One region of the Candidatus Pantoea multigeneris genome, then DNA from elsewhere that is predicted to be linked to it. Evidence: predicted binding sites of a transcription regulator. Region 1 holds the regulator's gene; the other holds the start of a gene.

Evidence for each region. The regulator Fur, encoded in region 1, represses iron uptake genes when iron is present. The targets are predictions, from matches to a motif close to ATAATAATGAGAACNACTATCAA.
Region 2: F3J40_RS13580 (isochorismate synthase) is a predicted target of Fur. The motif match lies at 2,617-2,639, and genes of this name have one in related genera.

Annotation. Positions count from the first base shown of each region.
Region 1 covers NZ_VWXF01000006.1:191,118-195,543, reverse strand. The annotation lists gene glnS (glutamine--tRNA ligase) at 1-1,231, shown strand, start outside; gene F3J40_RS15410 (hypothetical protein) at 1,393-1,785, shown strand; gene fur (ferric iron uptake transcriptional regulator) at 1,836-2,279, opposite strand; gene fldA (flavodoxin FldA) at 2,627-3,157, opposite strand; gene ybfE (LexA regulated protein) at 3,287-3,568, opposite strand; gene ybfF (esterase) at 3,725-4,426, opposite strand, start outside.
Region 2 covers NZ_VWXF01000005.1:178,842-183,267, reverse strand. The annotation lists gene F3J40_RS13585 ((2,3-dihydroxybenzoyl)adenylate synthase) at 1-1,400, opposite strand, end outside; gene F3J40_RS13580 (isochorismate synthase) at 1,411-2,589, opposite strand; gene fepB (Fe2+-enterobactin ABC transporter substrate-binding protein) at 2,767-3,735, shown strand; gene fepD (Fe(3+)-siderophore ABC transporter permease) at 3,915-4,426, shown strand, end outside.

The sequences.
Region 1 (4,426 bases):
CCGCGATCGCAGCGTGGAAGAGAACCTCGCCCTGTTCGAAAAAATGCGCAGCGGTGGTTTTGCTGAAGGTAAAGCCTGCCTGCGTGCCAAAATTGATATGGCTTCCAGCTTTATCGTGCTACGCGATCCGGTGCTGTACCGCATCAAGTTCGCTGAACACCACCAGACCGGTGAAAAGTGGTGCATCTACCCGATGTACGACTTCACCCACTGTATTTCTGATGCGCTGGAAGGCATTACGCACTCGCTGTGTACGCTGGAATTCCAGGATAACCGCCGCCTGTATGACTGGGTGCTGGATAACATCACGATTCCGGTGCACCCGCGTCAGTACGAGTTCTCTCGTCTTAACCTCGAATACGCCGTGATGTCGAAGCGCAAGCTGACGCAGCTGGTGAGCGAAAATGTGGTCGAGAGCTGGGACGATCCACGTATGCTGACCGTTTCTGGTCTGCGTCGCCGTGGGTACAGCGCAGCCTCTATTCGTGAGTTTTGCCGCCGCATTGGTGTGACTAAACAGGACAACATCGTAGAGATGGCGTCGCTGGAGTCCTGCATTCGTGACGATCTCAACGAAAATGCACCGCGTGCTATGGCCGTTATCGATCCGATCAAAGTGGTACTGGAAAACCTGCCAGCCGATCACGCCGAAATTATTACGATGCCTAACCATCCTAATAAACCAGAAATGGGTACGCGTGAAGTGCCATTCAGCCATGAAGTGTGGATTGATCGCGCGGATTTCCGTGAAGAAGCCAACAAACAGTACAAACGTCTGGTGCTGGGCAAGGAAGTGCGTCTGCGTAATGCTTACGTGATCCGTGCCGATCGCGTTGAGAAAGATGACGCAGGCAATATCACTACGGTGTACTGCTCGGTTGATCTCGATACGCTGAGCAAAGATCCGGCTGACGGACGCAAAGTGAAAGGTGTGATCCACTGGGTTTCAGCGCAGCATGCGCTGCCAGCAGAAATTCGTCTGTACGACCGTCTGTTTAGCGTACCGAATCCGGGTGCGGAAGAGGACTTCCTCACCGCGATCAACCCTGATTCTCTGCAGATCAAGCAGGGCTTCGTTGAGGCGAGCCTGGCTGATGCGGTAGCCAGCGCACCTTACCAGTTCGAACGCGAAGGCTACTTCTGTGCCGACAGCGTCTACAGCAAGCCCGGTCATCTGGTGTTCAACCGTACGGTTGGCCTGCGTGATACCTGGGCAAAAGCGGGCGAGTAATCGCTGAATGAAAAAAACGCCTGATTTCAGGCGTTTTTTTTATCTGCATGATGGGCGTTGTCTGATATTCAAGCAATTTAGGTATTCTCTGAGGCAAACAGGCAAGATTTCGGTAGGCTGGGAGCCATAAAGTTCATTCATAACAGGAAGTCGTAAGGAAAATGACATCTCTTGCTCAGGAAGCTCGCCATAGTGTTGTGGAGTTGCACCAACTGATCGAACAAATTTTTAATCACTCCAACGATTCAGATGCTATGTCACTGTTTCTCTCGCACTTTCACCCGGAATTTACCATGGTGACACCACAAGGTGCGGCGTTAAATTTCAATGATACTGAAGCGCTGTTTCGCCGTCTGCAAGGGGCGAGAGAGGGCATGCGCATTGCAACCTGCGAGCATCGTTTGATTTCAGCGCACGAAAAAGAAGTGACGGTGCAATACCGCGAAATACAGATGATGAATGGTGAAAGCCACAGCCGCATCGCTGTTGCGGTGCTGGATTTTAGTTCACGCGTGCCGCGCTGGCGCTACCTGCAAGAGACCCGAGTGGTCTAAAGAGATAAAAAAAACCCGCCGAAGTGGCGGGTTTTTTACTGCATCAAAGATTAATCGTTGTGCAGTGTTTCATCTTCACGGCAGTCACCAGACGCACAGTGACCATACAGGTACAGGCTGTGGTTGGTCAGTTTAATACCGTGACGCGTCGCGATATCTTTCTGGCGAGTCTCGATGGATTCATCGCTGAACTCAATCACTTTACCGCAGTCCAGGCAGATCAGGTGATCGTGGTGCTGCTGCTGAGTCAGTTCGAAAACAGACTTGCCACCTTCAAAGTTGTGACGGGTGACAATGCCAGCATCGTCGAATTGGTTAAGAACGCGATATACGGTTGCGAGGCCAATCTCTTCGCCGATATCGATCAGACGTTTGTACAAATCTTCCGCACTGACATGATGGCATGCAGGTTCCTGAAGCACTTCCAGAATTTTCAGTCGTGGAAGCGTGACTTTCAGGCCTGCCTTCTTCAATGCGGAGTTGTTGTCAGTCATGCGGATATTGTCCTGTTACTTAGCGAGTCACTTTGTGGCGCTTGGCCTTGAATGTTGGTCACGCGCTATTCTCATTTGCGTCTCATTATAGAACCGACGCAGCAAAATGAAAACCCGAACACCGGATAAATCAACACAGGCTGTAAGGCGAAGAGTCTTGAGCCAGAGGTGGAGCATCAGATGTCGGTTGTTCCGCTGTCCTGCAATCCAGGAGGAGAATAGGCGGATGACCGTTGTGGGTATTGTACAGTGTTGCAGGTGAAAATAAAAAACGTGTGGCTATTATTTCTATCGCTGTTTCCTTTCCATCAATGTGAGCCAGCGCTCACATTGATAGAAAATGCACATCAGGCGTTAATAATCGCGTCTAACTGCAGTTCATCTTTGATTTGCTTCACCCAGCCGTCAACGCGCTGGTTAGTCAATTCTGGCTGGCGATCTTCATCGATGCACAGACCGAGGAAGTGTTTGTCATCGGCCAGGCCTTTAGAGGCTTCAAAGTGGTAGCCTTCGGTTGGCCAGTTGCCGACAATCACTGCACCGTTCGGTTCGATGATGTCACGGATGGTGCCCAACGCATCACAGAAGTATTCAGCGTAATCTTCCTGATCGCCGCAGCCAAACAGCGCAACCAGTTTGCCGTTGCAGTCCACTTCTTCCAGGGTTGGGAAGAAGTCATCCCAGTCACACTGGGCTTCGCCGTAGTACCAGGTAGGAATACCCAGCAACAGAATGTCGTAACCTTCCAGATCTTCTTTGGTACTTTTAGCGATGTCGTGCACGTCAGCAACGTCTTTGCCCAGCTGCTTCTGGATCATTTTCGCAATATTTTCAGTGTTGCCGGTATCGCTGCCAAAGAAGATGCCTACGATTGCCATGGATAAAAAACCTCTTACATCCGGATTGTGGGATAAATGTGTATGCCTGCGTAATTGTGCGAATGATAGCAGACCGGGGAGAGGGGCGGTACTTTATCAGCCCCTGGTTTGTGTTACTGCGTGCGGTTTCTACTCATCCGCTGCTTTGAGTTGCGCCAGCAGAATTTGTTCAATTAATTCGCTACGACTGATGTTGCGAAGCTCAGCAAGGGTGTTCAGTGCTTCAACGGCTTCACTGTTCAGTTTAAGTTCGACACGGCGCAATCCGCGCACCTTATCGCGTTTTAACTGGTTGCGCTTATTGATACGCAGTTGCTCATCGCGCGAAAGCGGGCTGGTCTTGGGACGACCGGGGCGGCGCTCATCGGCAAACAGATCGAGCGTGGTACGATCAGTGTTTTCTTTAGCCATGACTCTGTGAAACTGAATGGGCGCACACTGCGCGATGTTTATTTAGGTATCATTCAGGCCCACTCACTGAGCATGGCCTGAAATTTTAGCGCGCCATCATACTCTAGCCTGGCGGCGTACGCCAACCCTAAACCACTGGTCGGCAAGCAATTGCTGTTAAAGTGCAAAAAATCGCCGCACGCTACGCAGTACTGCTTCGGGTTTTTCTGCATGAACCCAGTGCCCGGCTCCGCTGATGACATACGCATGGGCGGCCGGGAACTGACGTAACAGGGCATCTCGGTAGCGATTATCCAGATACGGTGATTCACTGCCACGAATAAACAGCGCCGGTTCAGGCCAGGCGGGAATCTCCTCCCAGCCAGAAATCGTGCTGTAGTTATCCCAGAGGACCGGCACATTGAAGCGCCACTCCCCCTCCTGGAACGACTTCAGCAGGAACTGAATCACGCCCTCTTCAGGCAAGCTTTCGCGCATCAACTGCGCCGCCTCGCTGCGGGAAACGATACCTGCCGCTGTCACGGCGCGAATGGCCGCGAAAATTTCATCATGACGTCGGGTTTGATAATCCACTGGCGCAATGTCGATCATCACGAGCTGCTCGACACGCTCAGGGGCAATGGCGCTCATGGTCATGGCAATCTTTCCACCCATGGAGTGGCCAATGACGGAAACCCGATCAATACCCAGATGGTCCAGCGTGTCGAACATGTCCTGCGCCATGGCGCGGTAGTTCATCTCTTCGCTTCGTGGCGAGAGACCGTGATTACGCACATCAACCTGAATCAGTGGACGATCATTTTTCAGGCCGCGTGCCAGGCCGCCGAGGTTGTCCAGGCTACCAAACAGGCCATGAAT
Region 2 (4,426 bases), on a different contig from region 1:
GTGATCGAAACCAGCGCCGCGTGGATCACATCCGGGTGGCGTTGCAGCAGGTTTTCGATCTCTTCGGCGGCAATCTTCTCGCCGCCACGGTTAATCTGATCTTTCTCGCGGCCTTGAACAGTGATGTTACCGGCTGCGTTGATCTCGATCAGATCGCCCGAGCAGTAGAACCCTTCGCTGTCAAAGCTGCTGGCGTTGTGTGCTGGGCTGTTAAAGTAGCCACGGAAAGTGTAAGGCCCGCGTGTCATCAGGCGGCCTGTGGTGCCTTCCGGCAGTGGATGACCATTTTCATCGGCAACCCAGACTTCATCATCCGGGGAGATTGGACGCCCTTGGGTGGTCAGGATGGTCTGCTCATCGTCATCAAAACGCGTGTAGTTGACCAGCCCTTCCGCCATACCGAACACCTGCTGTAGCTGGCAGCCCATTTCACTCTGGATGCGGCGTGCAACGCTTTCACTCAGCTTCGCGCCGCCAACCTGGATGCGTTGTAATGAAGCCAGCTGTGCATTGCTGCCCCACTCGGCGATGGTCTGTAACCACAGGCTCACCGCAGGTGGGACCAGGCCGGTATCCGTTACCTGATGTTTTTCGATCAGTGGGAAACAGAGTGTTGCGCTCGGGTCGGCCGCAAGGATCACCTGGCCGCCGGCATAGAATACGCCCAGCGAACCTGGTGAACTCATGGCAAAGTTGTGCGCAGCGGGCAGGGCAATCAGATAGCGCGTATCGGCATTAATCAGGCAGATATCGTCACTGGCACGAATGCTGTAATAGTAGTCATTGTGCGTACGAGGGATCAGTTTTGGTGTGCCGGTACTGCCACCTGAAAGCTGGAAAAAGGCCACTTCATCCGCTGGCGTTGGTGTTGCAATGTAGCCCGTCGCGGTTTCTGTTTTCAGTGTTTCCAGTGCGTTTTCATGTTCACCATCATTACGCAGGATCACGCTGTGGATGGCCGGTGCAGCCTGGCACAGCGTATCGATAAAGCTGTTGTCCTGGAAAAGAGCATGCTGGCGGTCGGCAATCAGCAGCGTAGGGGCAATCTGACTGGCATAGGCGGTCAATTCGGTGCGCTGGTGGCTGAACAGCGCATACACAGCGGCAACCCCTAATTTGAACAGCGCAAACTGCGTCACGTAGAGATCGGCTACGTTGCCTAACTGCACCAAAGCAGTATCGCCGTGCTTAACACCACGACGCAGCAGCGCAGCGGCGAGATTGTCGCTCTGCTCTGCCATCTGGCGATAACTCAGCACCAGATCGCCATCAACGACGGCGGTAGCATCATTGGTTTTATGGCGCTCAAGGATGTCGGTCAGCGGTAAATCCAGCCAGTAACCTTTTTCACGGTAGCGTGCGGCGAGGTCATCTGGCCAGCGAGTGTAGGGAACAGTCATGAGTTTTCCTTTATTGCAATCCAAAGGCGCGCAGCATGGTATCGAGTTTTACGCCCGTTTCACGCCATTCAGATTCTGGCTGTGAGTCAGCCACAATGCCTGCGCCGGCAAACAGTCTGACGCGATTGCCGTGTACGGTGCCACAGCGGATAGTCACTACCCACTCACCGTTGCCTTCGGCATCACACCAGCCGACAATGCCGCCAAACAGTTGGCGTTCGAACGGCTCAAGCTGCTGAATCAACTGCATAGCCTGCTGATGCGGGAAACCGCTTAATGCAGGCGTTGGATGCAGCAAGCAGGCCAGTGATAGCGCATTGTCTTGTGGGTCTTTGGCGGTGCCATCAATTTGAGTTGCCAGGTGCCATAGCGTTGCCGTGGTGATCAGCTCCGGCGTATAAGGCACAGAAAGCTGGCTACTGCGCGGCTGCAATACATCACGCATGGCATCGGTCACTAGCTTATGCTCGTGGCGATCTTTGCCTGAGTTCATCAGCGTTTCACCGGAAGCGCGGTCGCTGGCTTCATCTTTTTCCCGCCGTGCCGAACCGGCTAACGGGCATGAGCTGAATGCGGCTCCCTGCTTACGAATCATTAATTCCGGGCTGGCACCTAACAGCACGCCTCCCTGCGGTAATGGCAGGTGGAAGTGATAGCTGTTCGGGTTTTGAGCCAGCACACGCTGCATCAGCGCTGCGCTGTCGACCGGATTCTGCGTGACGATGTCCATTAAGCGCGACAACACCACTTTCTCTGGCTCGCCACGTTTGATGGTTGCGACGGCATCAGCCACCATGCCGGTAAAGCGATCGTGCTCCGGCACGGCGGTTCTCCGCGTGACTTCGGGCAACGGCGCATGATTTACCGGCAGGCCTGCCAGCAGATCGGCACGGTTGAACTTGCGCGAAGACTCGGGAATAAACAGAGCCGCCGGTTCGTTAACATCAAAAGGAATCGCCCCAACCACAACCGGGTTTTCGATTCCTTGCTGCTTTGCAGCAGCGAAATGTTGACGCAATTGTTGCTGGAAGTTTCCTTGTAACAACGCCCCATCCGTGACCGGATTGGTTAACGTCGTGAAACAACCTTGTGTGGCAATACTTTGCCAGGGAGAGGTAAAAACAAACCCACGGCAGAGCGTGGAATAATCCTGTAGCCAGGCATTTTCAAACGTTGAAGTGTCCACCATAATCACATCCATTGAATGATAAGTTAATTAATAATGATTATCATTTTTATTGTGGTTCTGTAAGCTACGACGAACCGTATTTGGTGTCAACAAAGCGCAGTGATTTTCTCTGCGTTTGCCCGGCAATTCAGCGCAATCCGTGTATGCCTTGTCCCGATAAAACGATGGAATAATCTTATGTTTAAACGTAGTTTTCTGGCGATCTGTGCCACGCTTTTGTTTTGTCTACAGTTGGTTAGCCAAAATGCCTGGGCCGAGGGTTCCTGGCCGCGTACCCTTGAAGGCACGAATGGCAAAATTACCCTGCAAAAAGCACCACAACGTATCGTTTCTACCAGTGTGACTCTGACGGGCTCACTGCTGGCGATTGATGCACCGGTGATTGCCAGCGGCGCAACGGCACCGAACAGTCGCTTATCCGACGATCAGGGTTTCTTCCGCCAGTGGGGCGATGTGGCGAAGCAGCGCCATGTAAAACGGTTATACATTGGCGAGCCGAATGCGGAAGCGGTGGCGGCAGAAGCGCCCGACTTAATTCTGGTCAGCGCGACCGGCAATGACTCCGCGCTGAAGCTGGTTGATCAACTGTCGGCGATTGCGCCGGTATTGGTGGTGAACTATGACGATAAGAGCTGGCAACAGGTGGTCACAGAGTTAGGGGCAGCCACTGGGCATGAAGCCGAGGCTGCTGCAAAGGTCAAAGCTTTTGATGCGCGTGAAGCCGCACTGAAGCAGAAGCTGAAGCTACCGCCGCAGCCGGTTTCTGCGATGGTCTGGAACGGCAATGGTCGCGCGGTAAATCTGTGGACTGGCGAATCCGCTCAGGGGCAGTTACTGCAACAGTTGGGCTTCACGCTTGCTACTCCGCCTGCGAACTTGCAGGAAGGCCATAGCATGGGCAAGCGCAAGGATATCATCCAGCTTTCTGGTGAGAATATGGCCAGCGGGCTGAATGGAAAAACCTGGCTGCTGTTTGCCGCTGAGCCGCCGCAGGTCGCGAATGACGTGCTGAAAAATCCGTTTGTCTCCCAGACGGCTGCCGTGCAGCAAAAACAGGTTTATGCCCTGGGAGCGGATACTTTCCGTCTCGATTACTACAGCGCCAGTCATCTGCTGGATCGGCTCGAGCAGCTGTTTGTGAAGTAACATTTGATAGTGCGATGGGCTGACTCAACAGCCCATCACGCACAATCGGCGCAGGGAGTGCTCCGTTGTGTAAATTTCTTTATTCCTCCTCATGTTGCCCGCTAGCCGTGTTACCATACGGCGCAGAAAAATCCGATAACACGTCTCATTATCACACTGTTTTCAGGGTCGTTAACGCTATGCGCCAGCTTCGCGTAATGGCAGGCACAGGGATGCTGCTGTTACTTCTCATTGCTCTCAGTTTGATGCTGGGAGCCAAACCCATTCCTCTTGATCAGGTGTGGCACGCGCTCTCCGGCAACTGCAACAGCGCCGATTGCATCATCGTGCGTGATGCGCGTTTGCCGCGTACTTTGGCAGGCCTGTTAGCTGGCGTTTCGCTCGGCCTGGCTGGCGCGTTGATGCAAAGCCTGACGCGCAACCCGTTGGCCGACCCCGGTATTCTCGGGCTGAATGCTGGTGCCAGTTTCGCTGTTGTGCTGGGCATCGCACTGTTTGGTGCCGATTCGCCAGCAGGCTGGCTGGGTTTTGCTTTTAGTGGCGCGCTGATCGCGGCATTACTGGTGGCATTAACCGGCGCAATGGGCGGAGGACGAGTGAATCCGGTACGGCTCACCCTCGCAGGTGTTGCGCTTGGTGCGGTACTGGAAGGGCTGACGTCTGGCCTGTCCCTGATGAACCCAGATATTTA